Regions from separate parts of the Streptomyces sp. NBC_01454 genome, predicted to be linked through region 2. Evidence: predicted binding sites of a transcription regulator. Region 2 holds the regulator's gene; the other holds the start of a gene.
The links. The regulator HspR, encoded in region 2, represses chaperone genes until heat shock. The targets are predictions, from matches to a motif close to TTGAGNNNNNNNNNCTCAA.

Region 1: a site for HspR is predicted at 5,383-5,401, ahead of lon (endopeptidase La). Genes of this name have one in related genera too.

What each region holds. Positions count from the first base shown of each region.
Region 1 is NZ_CP109460.1:2,646,985-2,655,781, reverse strand. It holds gene OIU81_RS11445 (sensor histidine kinase) at 1-410, opposite strand, end outside; gene OIU81_RS11440 (response regulator transcription factor) at 407-1,147, opposite strand; gene OIU81_RS11435 (spermidine synthase) at 1,222-1,986, opposite strand; gene OIU81_RS11430 (rhomboid-like protein) at 2,254-3,111, shown strand; gene OIU81_RS11425 (hypothetical protein) at 3,140-3,691, opposite strand; gene OIU81_RS11420 (YfbM family protein) at 3,776-4,273, opposite strand; gene OIU81_RS11415 (pentapeptide repeat-containing protein) at 4,451-5,284, shown strand; gene lon (endopeptidase La) at 5,424-7,922, shown strand; gene OIU81_RS11405 (lysozyme) at 7,995-8,797, opposite strand, start outside.
Region 2 is NZ_CP109460.1:4,346,137-4,354,933, forward strand. It holds gene OIU81_RS19235 (FG-GAP repeat domain-containing protein) at 1-1,127, opposite strand, end outside; gene OIU81_RS19240 ((Fe-S)-binding protein) at 1,306-3,573, opposite strand; gene dnaK (molecular chaperone DnaK) at 3,862-5,724, shown strand; gene grpE (nucleotide exchange factor GrpE) at 5,721-6,380, shown strand; gene dnaJ (molecular chaperone DnaJ) at 6,426-7,595, shown strand; gene OIU81_RS19260 (heat shock protein transcriptional repressor HspR) at 7,597-8,049, shown strand; gene OIU81_RS19265 (hypothetical protein) at 8,131-8,535, opposite strand; gene OIU81_RS19270 (pyridoxamine 5'-phosphate oxidase family protein) at 8,776-8,797, opposite strand, start outside.

The DNA.
Region 1 (8,797 bases), 1.7 Mb from region 2:
GCCACCAGTTCCTTGCGGTGGGTGTCCACCGCCTCCAGGTCGGCCGCCATGCGGTTGAAGGCGTCGGCCAGGTCGCCGAACTCGTCACGGCGCTCGGAGCGGACCCGGCGGCTGTAGTTGCCGTGCGCCATCGAGCGGGTGACATCCGTCATCTCGTCGAGCGGCGCGGTCAGGCTGTTGGCCACGAACTGGGTGATCAGCAGCGAGGCGATGACCGAGAAGATCGTGATCACCCGCAGCTCGGTCGCGGAGTGCATCGCGACGAACACCAGCAGTGTGGTGATGATCACCGAGACGCTGACCAGCGCCCCGAGCGCGGCCTTGACGGAGCGGTACGGGTCCAGCGGGCGCAGCCCCTCCCAGACCCGCTGCCACAGCCGGCTCAGGGGCGTTCGCCACCACCGCGTCATGCGGCCGGGGTCTCCAGGGCGTAGCCGACGCCGTGGACCGTACGGATCCGCTCGGCTCCGATCTTGCGGCGCAGCGCCTTGATGTGGCTGTCGACCGTGCGGGTCCCGGAGGCGTCCGCCCAGTCCCACACCTCGGCCAGCAGCTGCTCACGGGAGAGCACCGCGCGCGGGGTGTTCGCCAGGCAGACCAGCAGATCGAACTCGGTGGGCGTCAGATGGACGTCCGCGCCGCGCACCCGGACCCGGCGCTGGGCGTGGTCGACCTCCAGCTCGCCCAGCCGCAGGATGCCGCTGCGCGGGGTGTGCGCGGCCAGCGCGGCGCGCTCGACCCGGCGCAGCAGGACATGCACCCGGGCGGCCAGCTCGCGCATCGAGAACGGCTTGGTCATGTAGTCGTCGGCGCCGACACCGAGGCCGACCAGCATGTCGGTCTCGTCGTCCCGGGCCGTGAGCATCATCACCGGCACCGGGCGCTGGGCCTGGACCCGGCGGCACACCTCCAGGCCGTCGAAGCCCGGCAGCATCACGTCGAGGACCAGCAGATCGGGCTGCCAGGCCTCGGCGGTGTCCACCGCGGCCGGGCCGTCGGTGGCCGTCTGGACCTGGAAGCCCTCGGCGCGCAGCCGGGCCGCGATGGCCTCGACGATCGTCGGGTCGTCCTCCACGACCAGCACCCGGCGCTGGGCACCCGGCGTGGCAGCGGTGGCGCCGCCCTGCGTTGTCTGAGTCTGGTCCATCGCCCGCCCCTGCATTGCCCCTGCGTGGTCGCGTCTTGCTGGGCAGCAGCGTACGGGCATGGTGTGACTGTCGGCTACGCGCCCTTCCTCGCAAGATGGACCACGTCGGGGACGCCTCGGACAACGGGGATCTCTTCCGTATGTACCCCGTTGAATCCGGCATTTCGCAGGGCTTCCTCGAATGCCGGGGAGGGCCGCGCGGACCAGACGGCGAGCACTCCGCCGGGTGTCAGGCAGTCGCGGCAGGCGGCGAGTCCGGCGGGGGAGTAGAGGCTGCCGTTGTCCTCGGTGACGGTCCAGTCGGGGCCGTTGTCGATGTCCAAACACAGGGCGTCGTAGGTCTCTTGATCCGCCCCCGTACGCAGATGGGCGACGAGGTCGGTGTGCAGGATCTCGGCGCGCGGGTCGGCCAGCGCGTCCGCCGAGACGGCCGACAGCGGGCCCGTGCGGTGCCAGTCGATGACCGCCTCCTCGCGCTCGACCACGACGATCCGGCCCCAGCGCGGCTGCCGGGCCGCGCGCGCCAGGGAGAAGCCGACGCCGAGGCCGCCGATCAGCACGGAGGGCCGGAGGCGTCCGGCCGGCAGCGCGGCCAGCGCGGCGTCGACCAGCAGCCGTTCGGAGCGGCCGTCGGAGGTGTCCATCAGGAAGCAGCCGTTGGCGATGATTTCGTAGATCACGGGCTCAACGGGCGCCGCGGACCCGCCCGTTCTCGGATCGGCGGGGGCCGCGCCGCGCCGCCGCAGCACCACCTCTCCGTGGGGGCCTAAGCGGCGGTCGAGCGTGAACGGGGCCGCGGGGTGCCCGTCCGGGGTCTGCGCGGGAGTAACGGGAGACATGACGACATGGTGGCCAATATCAGCCGGGCCGGTCCATCGTTTCGGGGGTGTCCGCCATGATCGGCGCGAACGTGGCGCCCGCGGTGACGGTTGCCTCACGTGAGGGATGTCACTCGCACAGCTTCCTCATGGGTTGAGCATGCACGCTGGTCCGGAACGTTGAGCAGGGCAGAGGGATCACGGCCGGGCAACACGGGCGTGCCTCACCGCAAGCGCCATGGACGGAAGGGGCCTCGGACCGTGAGCTGGCTGGGAACCGCCGACAGAATGCGGGCCGGGCGCGCGCCGGCCGATGACCCGGGGCGCACTCCGCAGGCGGGCACCGGCCCGGACGGGGGGCCGGGCCTGCTGCCGGGGATCCCCCGGCAGCGCGGCGGTCAGGCGGCCGCGGCCCGGGAGGCCGCGACACAGCGGGCCACGGCCCGTCCGGGCGGGACGCCCGGCATGCGGTGGCGACCCTGGCGGCTGCTGCCCACCCCCGCCGGCACCCCCTTCACCTTCGGGTACGCCGTGCTGCTCGTGGCCACCTCGCTGTTCGCCGAGTACGGCGACCCGGGGCTGGTCTCCGATCTGCTGCAGGGCTCCAGCACGGACGTCGCGCATCTCGCGCGCTCCCCGCTGATGGTGCTGGTCGCCAGCGCCCTGTGGATCGCCGGCGGGATGACCTCCGCTTACGCCCTCGGCTTCCTCTTCGTCCTGACGGCGCTGGAGCGGCGGCTGGGCGCACTGCGCACCGCCGCCGTCTTCTTCGGCGGCCATGCGGTGGCCACCCTCGCCACCGAACTGCCCGTCGCCTTCTCCGTCGCCGCCGGCCGGCTGCCCGAGAGCTCCCTGCACCGCCTCGACTACGGCATCAGCTTCGGCGTGATGACCTGCATAGGAGCCCTGGCGGGCCTGCTGCCGGCCTGGCTGCGCTGGCCGCTGCTGGCCGGCGTCGGCTACCTGGCGGTGACCGATCTGCTCGCCTACGCCGACCCGCTGACCGACTGGGGCCATCTGCTCTCGCTCACCCTGGGCGTCGCCGCCTGGCCGCTGCTGCGCCACTGGCGCACCCACCACGCCCGGCCCGCCCCGCTCCTCGGCGACCTGGGCCGGCCCGCACTGCAGGGCGCGGGCCCGTCCTGAGGCTCACCGGGCCGGCGGTCTCACGGCCTCACGGCCGCGCCGACCGGTACGTATGGGTGATGGCGTAGGCGCAGCCGCCCAGCAGCGCCACACCCGACAGCACACCGCTGACGAACGGTACCCACACCACGGCGGAGGTCGCCGCCATGCCCAGCCCGGCCACACCGAGCGCGGTCAGCGCGGCGCCGGGGACGGCGATGCTGCGCCGCTTCCAGACCGCCGTCAGCGCGAGGAAATGCAGGCCGACGATCAGCGCGATCCAGGCCACGGTGGTCTCCTGGGGCGCGCCGCCCTCCCGCAGCGCGAGATTCCCGCCGATCAGCAGCGCCGCCTCGGCCCCCACGACGAACGCGAACTTCCCCCGGAACCAGTCGGCCCGGGGCAGCTCGGGGCCCTCCGTCGCGGTCCGCCCGAGGCGCCCGGCCCGCACGGCGAGCGCCAGCAGTCCGGCGAAGGTGAGCACCGCGAGCACCCGCAGGGCGATGCCGAGCACCGGATTCAGCGGGGCGTGCGCATTGGCGACCACGAAGACCGTGCCGAAGAATGCGCCGATGAAAACTCCGGACATCCGCTGCACCATGCGGCGAAGGTAGCAGTCATGACGGGGCGTGAGGCAGGACGCGACGCGGCGCCACGCGCCCTGACGCCCGAGTGGCCCGCGCCGCTATCCGAGCCACATGAGCACACCGTCCCCCTGCTCCGCCGCCGCGCACAGGAACGGCCGCAACAGCTCGTAATACTCGCGCACATAGTCCAGCGGCTCGCCCCGCTCCCAGACGATCGTCGGGTACACCTCCGCCTTGGCGAGGTCGGCCGGGCCGACACCGGCCGTCAGCCCGTCACCGGATATCTCCGCCAGCGCCGCGGCGGCCTTTTGCACCTGCTCGGGGGTGAGATAGCGGGGCGGGCCGTAGCCCCAGTCGTCGGCGCCCGGGACGGGTTCCTCGCCATGGACGATGTCCACCGGGAAGCCCGCGCGGCGCAGCAGGAATCCCAGGGCGTCCCAGGCCTTGTCGATGTCCAGGCAGCGCGCCGACGCCGGCTGCGGGCACGCGTCGGCCTCCGCCTCCCGCCGGGCGCTGACCAGCGTCAGCGCCCACTCGGGATCGCCGAGGGCGCGGTCGAGTTCGGCAGGTGTGACACGTGCGTACTCTCCGATCATGCTCATGGGACGAGGCTAGGGCCGACCACTGACAACGCCCGCCGCCCGGCACGCTGTTGCCCGGCGGCGGCACACCCGACCGCCTGGCCGCGGCGCCCCCGTGGCGCTTGGGAGAATGGGCGTCCCTTCCGTGCGCGGCCCCGGGCCGTGCCCGCCGGCCGCAGGAGTGCACGCGCCTTGTCCTCTCCCCACGAGTCCCCGGTTCCCGACACCGCCGATCCCGGTCTGCGGTCCGACTGCGCCAGCTGCTTCGGGCTGTGCTGTGTCGCGCTGCCGTTCGCGGCCTCGGCGGACTTCGCCCTCGACAAGGACGCCGGCCGGCCCTGCCCGAACCTCCGAACGGACTTCCGCTGCGGCATCCACTCCCAGCTGCGGGACCGTGGCTTCAGCGGCTGCACCGTCTTCGACTGCTTCGGTGCCGGGCAGAAGGTCTCCCAGGTCACCTTCGGCGGACGGGACTGGCGGAGCGCCCCGGGGACCGCCCGGCAGATGTTCGACGTCTTCCCCGTCATGCGGCAGTTGCACGAGCTGCTGTGGTACCTGTCCGAGGCGCTGACCCTGCCGGCGGCCCAGCCGGTCCACGCCGAACTCCGGGCCGCGCGGGAGAAGACCGGGGGCCTGACCCGCGGCAGCGCCCGGGAGCTGATGGCGCTGGACGTGCCGGCCCACCGGGGCGAGGTCAACGCCCTGCTGCTGCGCACCAGCGAACTGGTCCGGGCCGCGGTCCCGGGGCGCAAGAAGCAGCGGCGGGGCGCCGATCTGATGGGCGCCCGCCTCAAGGGGGCCGACCTGCGGGGCGCCTGCCTCCGCGGGGCCTGCCTGATCGCCGCCGACCTCACGGGCGCCGATCTGCGCACGGCGGACCTGATCGGCGCCGATCTGCGGGACGCCCGGCTCGCCGGCGCCGACCTCACGGGTGCCCTGTTCCTCACCCAGGCGCAGATCGACGCGGCCCGGGGCGACGCCGCCACCACGCTGCCGCCGTCCCTGACCCGCCCCGCCCACTGGTAGCCGCGGGCCGGCGCCCCGGCGGGCCACCGCCCGGCGCCGGGTGCCCCTGATCGCTCACAGCGAACGCGCATGGGGGAACATCTCCGGGCTCCCCGGCATTGAGTGGGAAAAGCTCAACTTGCTTGCCGAAGGGGAGATCATGGCTTCGACTTCCACCTCGCTCACTCTGCCCGTGCTGCCCCTCGATGACGAGGTCGTGCTCCCCGGCATGGTGGTGCCCCTGGACCTGTCCGACGCGGAGGTCCGCGCCGCGGTGGAGGCCGCCCAGGCCGCCGCCTCCTCGGGCAACAAACCGCGGGTGCTGCTTGTGCCCCGCGTCGACGGGACCTACGCGGGCATCGGCACCCTCGGGCGGATCGAGCAGGTCGGCCGGCTGTCCGACGGCGACCCCGGGGCACTGATCCGGGGCCTGGGCCGGGTGCGGATCGGCTCCGGCACGACCGGCCCCGGCGCCGCGCTCTGGGTGGAGGGCACGACCGTCGAGGAGACGGTCCCCGACCCTTCCCCGAGCTCTCCACCCCGTTCGAGCAGGGGAGGCTCCTATCCGGGTGCGGTGAGCGAACTCGTCACGGAATACAAGGCGCTGGCCACCAGCTGGCTGCGCAAGCGCGGCGCCTGGCAGGTCGTCGACCGCGTCCAGCAGATCGAGGACGTGTCGACGCTGGCCGACAACTCCGGCTACTCGCCGTTCCTGACCACCGAACAGAAGGTCCGGCTGCTGGAGACCACCGATCCGGTGGCGCGGCTGAAGCTCGCCACCGAGCTGCTGCGGGAGCATCTCGCCGAGCAGGATGTCGCCGAGTCCATCGCCAAGGACGTCCAGGAGGGCGTCGACAAGCAGCAGCGGGAGTTCCTGCTGCGGCGGCAGCTGGAAGCGGTCCGCAAGGAACTCGCCGGGCTCAACGGCGATCCGGCGGACGAGGGCGACGACTACCGCGCCCGCGTCGAGGCCGCCGACCTGCCCGAGGACGTCCGCAAGGCCGCCCTGAAGGAGGTCGACAAGCTGGAGCGGTCCAGCGACCAGAGCCCCGAGGGCTCCTGGATCCGCACCTGGCTCGACACCGTCCTCGAACTCCCCTGGAACGCACGCACCGAGGACGCCTACGACATCGCCGGCGCCAAGGAGGTCCTGGACGCCGACCACGCGGGCCTGGAGGACGTCAAGGAGCGGATCACCGAATATCTGGCCGTCCGCAAGCGCCGGGCCGAGCGCGGCTTCGGGCTGGTCGGAGGGCCATCGAAGGGGGCACCGCGCAGCGATTCGGGCAAGGGCGGTGGTGGGCGACGGGCGGGCGGCGCCGTGCTGGCGCTCGTCGGGCCGCCCGGTGTCGGCAAGACCTCGCTCGGTGAGTCCGTCGCGCGCGCCATGGGCCGCACGTTCGTCCGGGTCGCGCTCGGCGGCGTCCGCGACGAGGCGGAGATCCGCGGCCACCGCCGCACCTATGTCGGCGCGCTGCCCGGCCGGATCGTCCGGGCCATCAAGGAAGCCGGGTCGATGAACCCGGTGGTGCTGCTCGACGAGATCGACAAGGTGGGCTCCGACTTCCGGGGCGACCCGGCCGCCGCCCTCCTGGAGGTCCTGGACCCGGCGCAGAACCACACCTTCCGCGACCACTACCTGGAGGTGGAACTCGACCTCAGCGATGTGGTCTTCCTGGCCACCGCCAATGTCCTCGACGCCATCCCCGAGGCGCTGCTCGACCGGATGGAGCTGGTCCGCCTGGACGGCTACACCGAGGACGAGAAGGTCGTCATCGCCCGCGACCACCTGCTGCCGCGCCAGCTGGAGCGGGCCGGTCTGGAGCCCGGCGAGGTGACGCTGGAGGACGGCGCGCTGCGCAAGCTGGCCGGCGAGTACACCCGCGAGGCGGGCGTACGGAATCTGGAGCGGGCGGTCGCCAGGCTGCTGCGCAAGATCGCCGCCCGGCACGAACTCGGCGAGCAGGAGCTGCCGTTCACGGTGGACGCGGAGCAGCTGCGCCCACTGATCGGGCGACCGCACCACACCCCCGAGTCGGCGCAGGACCCGTCCGAGCGGCGCACCGCGGTGCCCGGCGTGGTCACCGGTCTCGCGGTCACCGGCGCCGGCGGTGACGTGCTCTATGTGGAGGCCTCGCTCGCCGACCCGGAGACCGGTGCGTCCGGGCTCCAGCTGACCGGCCAGCTCGGTGACGTCATGAAGGAGTCCGCGCACATCGCGCTGTCGTTCCTGCGCTCCCACGGGGCGGAACTGGAGCTGCCGGTCGCCGATCTGAAGGAGCGCGGCGTGCATCTGCACGTACCGGCGGGCGCCGTGCCCAAGGACGGCCCGAGCGCGGGCGTGACGATGACGACGGCCCTGGCCTCGCTGCTGTCGGGCCGGCAGGTCCGGCCGGACGTGGCGATGACCGGTGAGGTCTCGCTGACCGGGCGGGTGCTGCCGGTCGGCGGCATCAAGCAGAAGCTGCTGGCGGCGCACCGTGCGGGGATCACCACCGTCGTCATCCCCCAGCGCAACGCACCGGACCTGGACGACGTCCCCGCCGAGATCCTCGATGCCCTGGAGGTCCACCCTGTCGCGGACGTCCGCCAGGTGCTCCAGCTGGCGCTGACCCCGGCGTCGAACGGCGCCGCGCCACAGGTCCCGGTCGCGGCCTGACCGTCGCGGCCCGGCACCGGAGCCGGCCCGTGCTTCCGTGAGGGGAGCACGGGCCGGCCCGCGGGGGGGGCCTCAGCCGTTGGCGAGGGCCTTGAGGCGGTCCAGCGAGCCGTTGAAGCGGTTGTGGTCACCGACCGTCGGGCCGGAGGAGGTGTACTGCCAGAGGGTGTGGAAGCCCCAGCCGGCCGGGAGTTCGCCGACCGAGGAGCCGTAGCGCGGGATCCACAGCGGGTGGACGGCGCCGAAGGCCGTGGAGTTGCCGGTGCACTGCTTCCACCAGCCGGTGGAGGTGTAGAGGACGGCGTCGCGTCCGGTGCGCGCCTTGTAGGTCGCGAACCAGTCCTTCATCCAGTTGACCAGCCCGGCCGGGGTCAGCCCGTAACACGTGGACCCGTAGGGGTTGTACTCCATGTCAAGCGCGCCGGGCAGTGTCCTGCCGTCCTTGGACCAGCCGCCGCCGTGGCCGGCGAAGTAGGTGGCCTGCGCGGCGCCGCTGGAGGTGTCGGGGGTGGCGAAGTGGTACGCGCCGCGGATCATCCCGGCGTTGTAGGACCCGTTGTACTGCTGGGCGAAGGACGGATTGGTGTAGCTGGTGGACTCCGTCGCCTTCACATAGGCGAAGCGGACGCCGCTGTTCCAGAGCGTGGACCAGGAGACGCTCCCGTTGTGGCTGCTGACGTCCACCCCTTCGACGGCCGCGGTGGGCGAGGCCGCGGGCGGGGTGCCGGCCGAGGTGCCCTCGTGCCGGGCGATCTGGGAGCCGGCCCAGTCCTGGCCTGGGTGGCGGGGTTCGGGCGCGCGCCGGACGCCCGCGGCGTCCGCGGTACCGGCGAGGCTCAGGAGGAGCGCGAGGAGGGACAGCAGGGAGAGCAGGG
Region 2 (8,797 bases):
ACCGTGAGGCGGTGCACGGTGCTGGACAGCCCCTTCGGGGAGCCGGCGAGGAAGGCCGGGCGGGTGCCGCCTATGACGAGGTCGGTGTAGCCGTCGCCGGTCACCTCGGCGGCGGCGAGCGTGGGCGTGCCGCCCGTGTCCGTGCGGAGCGTGCCGGGGCGGCCGGCGACGGACAGCAGGCCGTCGGTGCCGGCGGTGACCGGAGTCGGGCCCCGGCCGCCGGCGGAGAAGCGGCCGAAGACCGTGGCGTAACCGGGCGGATACGCGGCCGGCCCCGCGCGGACCGGGCCCCGGGGGCCGCCGAGCGCCAGACGGCTGCGGGCCGGGCGGCCGGGGCCGGCGGCGCGCACGAGGAGGTCGTCGGCGCCGTCGTGATCGAGGTCGGCGGCGGAGGAGAGGGGGGCCGCGGCGGCCAGGGCGGTGCCCGGAACGGCGACCGGTGCGCCGGCCGCCCTGGGGGCGCCGGAGCGGGTGAACGGGCCCCGGAGGTAGCTGATCCGGGGGCCGGAGGCGGTGACGGCCAGGTCCTCGGCGCCGTCCCCGTCGAAGTCGCCGCAGACGGGCTGGTCGGGCCATTCGTTGCCGAAGCGGGCCCGGGCGGGGATGCGCAGCCGCACGGCACGGCCGGCGCCGAGGCCCCGCGGCGAGCCGAAGAGGAGCTGGACGGGGACGGGCGGTCGGCCGATGCCGTCGTACGGCGGGTCGGTGGTGACGACGAGGTCGCTGAAGCCGTCCCGGTCGAGATCGCAGACGGTCTCGGCCTCGAAGGACGCGGGCACGGTGGTGCCGGTGGGCGCGGCGTTCCGGGCCGGGGTGAGCAACTCCCGGATGGCCGGGGCGAGTCCGTGCGCCGATCCGTAGACGATGCCGATGCCCGGGTCGTCGTCATGGCCCCCGGCGGGCGCCAGCAGGCTGTCGACGACGAGGTCTCGATGGCCGTCCCCGTTGAAGTCCTGGGCGGTCCTGCTGCCGTGGCCGGCGGGGACGGGGCGCGCGGCGGGGAGCGAGGAGGCGCGGTGCCGGGCGGCGGGGCGGCCGGCACCGGAGGGGGCGAACGGATGGCAGGAGCTGAGGAGAAGGGCGAGCACGAGCCCGCACCCCGCTGCCACGGCGGACCGTCCTCGCATGCCGTCCCCACCCCGTTCGTCGCGCTGTTGTCGTGTGCGTCGTGGCGCCATTCGCCGCCCCTGATGCTCCCCGGCGGCGGCCGTCCCGCAACGCCGGCCGCGGGCCTGTGGAAAACGCCGGCGGCCGGCCCCGTACCTCTACGGGACCGGCCGCCGGACAACGTGCGTCACCGTGCGGCTATTGCACCGGCTCCGGCTCGGGGGCGTCTTCCGTCGCCTCGTCGCCCGCCGGGTCGACGGGGGTCCTGACGGAGTCCAGCAGCAGCTGGGCGACGTCGACGACCTGGATGGATTCCTTCGCCTTGCCGTCGTTCTTCTTGCCGTTGACCGAGTCGGTCAGCATGACGAGGCAGAAGGGGCAGGCCGTCGAGACGATGTCGGGGTTGAGCGACAGGGCCTCGTCGACGCGCTCGTTGTTGATGCGCTTGCCGATGCGCTCTTCCATCCACATCCGGGCACCGCCCGCGCCACAGCAGAAGCCGCGCTCCTTGTGGCGGTGCATCTCCTCGTTCCGCAGGCCCGGCACCTTGGCGATGATCTCGCGCGGCGGCGTGTAGACCTTGTTGTGGCGGCCCAGGTAGCAGGGGTCGTGGTAGGTGATCAGGCCCTCTACCGGCGTGACGGGGATCAGCTTGCCCTCGTCGATGAGGTGCTGGAGCAGCTGGGTGTGGTGGATGACCTCGTACTCGCCGCCCAGCTGGGGGTACTCGTTCGCGATGGTGTTGAAGCAGTGCGGGCAGGTCGCGACGATCTTCTTCGAGGACTTCGGCTTCTTGGTCGACTCGTCCTCGTCATCCTCGCCGAAGGCCGCGTTCAGCGTGGCGACGTTCTCCGCGCCGAGCTGCTGGAAGAGGAACTCGTTGCCCAGACGGCGCGGCGAGTCACCGGTGCACTTCTCGTCGCCGCCCATGATCGCGAACTTCACGCCCGCGATGTGCAGCAGCTCCGCGAAGGCCTTGGTGGTCTTCTTCGCGCGGTCCTCCAGGGCGCCGGCGCAGCCGACCCAGTAGAGGTACTCGACCTCGGTGAGGTCCTCGACGTCCTGGCCGACGACGGGGATCTCGAAGTCGACCTCCTTGGTCCATGCCAGGCGCTGCTTCTTGGCCAGGCCCCAGGGGTTGCCCTTCTTCTCCAGGTTCTTCAGCATCGTGCCCGCCTCGCTGGGGAAGCTGGACTCGATCATGACCTGGTAACGGCGCATATCGACGATGTGGTCGATGTGCTCGATGTCGACCGGGCACTGCTCGACGCAGGCGCCGCAGGTGGTGCAGGACCACAGGACGTCGGGGTCGATGACGCCGTTCTCTTCGAGGGTGCCGATCAGTGGGCGCTCGGCCTCGGCCAGCGCGGCGGCGGGAACGTCCTTGAGCTGCTCCTCGCTCGCCTTCTCTTCGCCTTCCGCGGTCTTGCCGCCGCCGGCGAGCAGATACGGGGCCTTGGCGTGCGCGTGGTCGCGCAGCGCCATGATCAGCAGCTTCGGCGACAGCGGCTTGCCGGTGTTCCAGGCCGGGCACTGCGACTGGCAGCGGCCGCACTCGGTGCAGGTGGAGAAGTCGAGGATGCCCTTCCAGGAGAAGTGCTCGATCTGCGAGACGCCGAACTGGTCGTCCTCGCCCGGGTCCTCGAAGTCGATCGCCTTGCCCTCGCTGGTCATCGGCAAGAGCGCGCCCAGCGCCACGTCACCGGACGCCTCGCGCTTGAACCAGATGTTGGGGAAGGCCAGGAAGCGGTGCCAGGCGACGCCCATGTCGGTCTTGAGGGCGACCGTGATCATCCAGATGAAGGACGTCGCGATCTTGATCCCCGCGACGAGGTAGGTCAGATTCTGGATCGCGGTGAGGCTGAGCCCCTTGAAGGCCACGATCATCGGGTACGAGGCGAAGAACCCGATCTCGTAGTGGTCCACACCGTGCTGGACGCCCTCCAGGGCGCGCAGCGTCATGATGCACACGCCGACGATGAGGATGACGGCCTCGACGAAGTACGCCTGGCCGAAGTTGGAGCCCGCGAAGCGGGACTTGCGGCCCGCCTTGCCGGGCTTGCTCAGCTGGCGGATGACGATCAGGGTCACGATGCCCAGCGTCGTCGTCAGGCCGAGGAACTCGACGAAGATCTCGTACGGCAGCCAGTCGCCGATCAGCGGGATCAGCCAGTCGGCCTGGAAGAGCTGGCCGATGGCGTTGACGATCGTCAGCAGCAGGGAGAAGAAGCCCACGGCCACGAACCAGTGCGCCACCCCGACGACGCCCCAGCGGTTCATCCGGGTGTGGCCGAGGAACTCCTTGGCCACCGTGACCGTGCGGTGCTTCGGATCGTCCGTCCGGGTGCCGGCGGGCACCGGCTGACCCAGCCGCACGAAGCGGTAGATCTGCAGGATGGCACGGCCGAACAGGGCGACGCCGACCGCGATTAGGACCAGCGACACAATGATCGCGGCGAGTTGCATGGGTGGCTCCTCGAACCTGCGAGAGCGGAAAACTGAGCGGAACTACTAAGCGGTAACTTTTCGGGTCTGCGCTGAGGTTACCCATTCTCCCGGACCCCATGAAGCCGCCCGGCCGGTGATCTGCGTCGCGAAGGCAACCCTCTGTGGCCCTGCGGGCGTCTCCGTGGAGACGTAGTGACGATAAGCGCGATATAAAACTTGAGCGCTGCCGACTCACGTCTGTTGACAGGCTTTCTTCCGTGCTGCACTGTTGAGCCTGTTCCACTCAAGTCAGCTGGAGGAATTGAAATGGCACGTGCGGTCGGCATCGACCTGGGCACGACGAACTCCGTCGTCAGTGTTCTCGAAGGCGGTGAGCCCACCGTCATCACCAACGCCGAGGGCGCCAGGACCACGCCGTCCGTCGTCGCCTTCGCCAAGAATGGCGAGGTGCTGGTCGGCGAGGTCGCGAAGCGCCAGGCGGTCACCAACGTCGACAGGACCATCCGGTCGGTCAAGCGCCACATGGGCACCGACTGGAAGATCGACATCGACGGCAAGGGCTTCAACCCGCAGCAGATGAGCGCCTTCATCCTGCAGAAGCTCAAGCGCGACGCCGAGTCGTACCTCGGGGAGAAGGTCGTCGACGCGGTCATCACCGTTCCGGCCTACTTCAACGACTCCGAGCGTCAGGCCACGAAGGAGGCCGGCGAGATCGCGGGCCTGAACGTCCTGCGTATCGTCAACGAGCCTACCGCCGCGGCCCTGGCCTACGGCCTGGAGAAGGACGACCAGACCATCCTGGTCTTCGACCTCGGTGGCGGTACCTTCGACGTCTCGCTGCTGGAGATCGGCGACGGTGTCGTCGAGGTGAAGGCCACCAACGGTGACAACCACCTCGGTGGTGACGACTGGGACCAGCGCGTCGTCGACTACCTGGTCAAGCAGTTCCAGAACGGCCACGGCGTCGACCTGGCCAAGGACAAGATGGCGCTCCAGCGGCTGCGCGAGGCCGCAGAGAAGGCGAAGATCGAGCTGTCGTCCTCCACGGAGACGACGATCAACCTTCCCTACATCACCGCGTCCGCCGAGGGCCCGCTGCACCTGGACGAGAAGCTCACCCGCTCGCAGTTCCAGCAGCTCACCTCGGACCTCCTGGACCGCTGCAAGACGCCGTTCCACAACGTGATCAAGGACGCGGGTATCAACCTGTCCGAGATCGACCACGTGGTCCTGGTCGGCGGCTCGACCCGTATGCCGGCCGTCGCCGAGCTCGTCAAGGAGCTGACCGGCGGCAAGGACGCCAACAAGGGCGTCAACCCGGACGAGGTCGTCGCCATCGGCGCCACCCTCCAGGCCGGTGTCCTCAAGGGTGAGGTCAAGGACGTCCTCCTGCTGGACGTCACCCCGCTGTCCCTCGGTATCGAGACCAAGGGCGGCATCATGACCAAGCTCATCGAGCGCAACACCACGATCCCGACCAAGCGGTCCGAGATCTTCACGACGGCCGAGGACAACCAGCCGTCCGTGCAGATCCAGGTCTACCAGGGCGAGCGCGAGATCGCGGCGTACAACAAGAAGCTCGGGATGTTCGAGCTGACCGGTCTGCCGCCGGCCCCCCGCGGGGTCCCGCAGATCGAGGTCTCCTTCGACATCGACGCCAACGGCATCATGCACGTGACCGCGAAGGACCTGGGCACGGGCAAGGAGCAGAAGATGACCGTCACCGGCGGCTCCTCGCTGCCGAAGGACGAGGTCGACCGGATGCGCCAGGAGGCCGAGCAGTACGCGGACGAGGACACCAAGCGCCGCGAGGCCGCCGAGACCCGCAACCAGGCCGAGCAGCTCGTCTACCAGACCGAGAAGTTCCTCAAGGACAACGAGGAGAAGGTCCCGGGCGAGGTCAAGACCGAGGTCGAGGAGGCCGTCACTGAGCTGAAGGAGAAGCTCAAGGGCGAGGACACCGCCGAGATCCGTACGGCCACCGAGAAGGTCGCGGCCGTCTCGCAGAAGCTGGGCCAGGCCATGTACGCCGACGCCCAGGGCGCGCAGGCGGCCGGTGCCGAGGGCGCCGCGGACGGCGCCGAGCAGGCCAAGGCCGACGCCGCCGACGACGTGGTGGACGCCGAGATCGTCGACGACGAGAAGCCGAAGAAGGATGGTGCCGCGTGACGGAGGAGACCCCGGGCTTCGACGAGAAGCCCGACGTCCCTTCCGACGCCGCTCCCGAAGACGCGGCGCAGGCCGAGTCCGCCGACAAGGCGGGCTCGGCCCCGGCCGGGGACGTACCGGACGTAGCGCTCCAGGCGCAGCTGGACCAGGTGCGTACGGCGCTCAACGAGCGCACGGCGGACCTCCAGCGGCTCCAGGCGGAGTATCAGAACTACCGCCGTCGGGTGGAACGGGACCGGATCACGGTCAAGGAGATCGCCGCGGCGAACCTCCTGTCCGAGCTCCTTCCCACCCTCGACGACGTCGGCCGTGCGCGTGAGCACGGCGAGCTGGTCGGCGGCTTCAAGTCGGTGGCCGAGTCGCTGGAGACCGCGGTCGCCAAGCTGGGGCTGCAGCAGTTCGGCAAGGAGGGCGAGCCCTTCGACCCGACGATCCACGAGGCGCTGATGCACTCGTACGCACCGGACGTCACCGAGACGACGTGCGTGGCGATCCTGCAGCCCGGGTATCGCATCGGTGAACGAACGATCCGCCCCGCGCGGGTAGCCGTCGCCGAGCCGCAGCCGGGTGCGCAGGGCACCAAGTCCGGATCCGATGACGACGTACAGGGCGCCAAGGCTTCGGACGAGGAGAACGGTGGCCCGGACGAGGGCTGACGTGAGCGCAGACAGGAAGACCGTGCGGGAGGAGGGACGTCGGGGATGAGCACCAAGGACTTCGTCGAGAAGGACTACTACAAGGTCCTCGGCGTCCCGAAGGACGCCACCGAAGCGGAGATCAAGAAGGCGTACCGCAAGCTCGCCCGCGAGTTCCACCCGGACGCCAACAAGGGCGACGCCAAGGCCGAGGAGCGCTTCAAGGAGATCTCCGAGGCGAACGACGTCCTGGGCGACAGCAAGCGCCGCAAGGAGTACGACGAGGCGCGGGCGCTGTTCGGCAACGGCGGGTTCCGGCCGGGACCCGGCGGGGGCGGCGGCAACTTCAACTTCGACCTGGGTGACCTCTTCGGGGGCAGCCAGGGCCAGGGCGGCGGCGGTTTCGGCGGCGGCCTGGGCGATGTCTTCGGCGGCCTGTTCAACCGCGGCGGGGCCGGCCCGCGCACCCATGCGCGCCGCGGCCAGGACATCGAGTCCGAGGTGACGCTCAGCTTCACCGAGGCGGTCGACGGGGCCACGGTCCCGCTGCGGATGTCCAGCCAGGCGCCGTGCAAGGCGTGTTCGGGCACCGGCGACAAAAACGGTACGCCGCGGGTCTGCCCGACCTGTGTCGGCACCGGCCAGGTCAGCCGGGGTGCGGGCGGCGGCTTCTCGCTCACCGATCCGTGCGCCGACTGCAAGGGCCGGGGCCTGATCGCCCAGGACGCCTGCGAGGTCTGCAAGGGCAGCGGGCGCGCCACCAGTGCCCGCACGATGCAGGTCCGTATCCCCGCGGGCGTCTCCGACGGGCAGCGCATCCGGCTGCGCGGCAAGGGCGCCCCGGGCGAGCAGGGCGGTCCGGCCGGCGATCTGTACGTGGTCGTGCATGTCGACGGCCACCCCGTCTTCGGCCGCAAGGGCGACAACCTCACCGTGACGGTGCCGGTCACCTTCCCGGAGGCCGCGCTCGGCGGTGAGATCAAGGTGCCGACGCTGGGCGGCCCGCCGGTGACGCTGAAGCTGCCGGCCGGCACCCCCAACGGACGCACCATGCGGGCCCGCGGCAAGGGAGCGACCCGCAAGGACGGCACCCGCGGTGATCTGCTGGTCACCATCGAGGTGCTGGTCCCCGGTGACCTCAGCGACCAGGCCAAGGCGTCGCTGGAGTCGTATCGCGAGGCGACCGTGGGTCCGGACCCACGGGCGGAGCTGTTCCAGGCCGCGAAGGGAGCATGAGATGGACAGCCGGGGCGGGCAGCGTCGTAACCCGTATGAACTGACCGAAGAGTCGCCGGTGTACGTCATCTCCGTCGCGGCCCAGCTCTCCGGCCTGCATCCGCAGACGCTTCGGCAGTACGACCGGCTGGGGCTGGTCTCGCCCGACCGCACGGCCGGGCGGGGCCGCCGCTATTCGGCCCGGGACATCGAACTGCTCCGTACGGTGCAGCAGTTGTCCCAGGACGAGGGCATCAACCTCGCCGGCATCAAGCGCATCATCGAGCTGGAGAACCAGGTCGCGGCCCTGCAGCAGCGGGTCGTCGAGCTCCAGGGCGCCCTGGAGGGCGCGGCCAGCACGATGCGGCAGCGGGAGGCGGCGGTGCACGCCTCCTACCGGCGCGATCTGGTGCCGTATCAGGACGTGCAGCAGACCAGTGCGCTGGTGGTCTGGCGGCCCAAGCGGTCCGAGTGACGGGCCGGCCGGGCGGCCGCCCGGCGCGGGAAACGGCGAAGGGCCGGGGAGACCCGGCCCTTTTCGCTGTGTCGGGGCGGTTCAGCAGCCGCTGTATCCGGCGGTCGGCATGGACAGCCGCCGGTGTACGTGGGACTTCATCGCCAGGGTGTAGACCGGCTCGTCGAGGTCCGCGGTCTCCAGCCGGACGCCGGCCGCGGCGCACCGGGCGCTGAACTCGTCGGCGCCGTCGATGGCGTTCTCCAGCGCCCGCCGGTTGGGCGTCACGAACACATCGACCAGGCCCTCTTCGACGTCCCGCCACAGCGCGCCGTGGTCGGCGCGCAGCTGGTGCAGGCTGAGGCGGCAGGTGAGGTGGTACGCACGGGCCGCCGCCCACTGGGTGCACATGTCGTGCTGGCTGCGGTCGTCGACCAGAAACGGATCCTCGTCCAGCTCGGACAGCGGCATCAGGCAGGCGATCGCCGTGACTCGGACCGAGTTCATCGTGCCCTCCGGGGCGTGGCGACTGTGGGGGCGACGATACCCCCGTGGGCGGCCCGTGGTGGAGGGGCTGTACCGGGTGGAGAGGCGTATCCGCAGGCGTGGCAGATCTTCCAGCCGTCCTGATTGACGGCGAGCTGCCCGCCGCAGCGCGGACAGAGCTCGGCCCGGGGCCGTGGCCCGGCGGCGCCGGGACGGTGCGGAGCGGTCGTCATGAAGCGCGGGGCCGACGCCATGCGGCGCTCAGGCCCGGCCCATGGCCCGG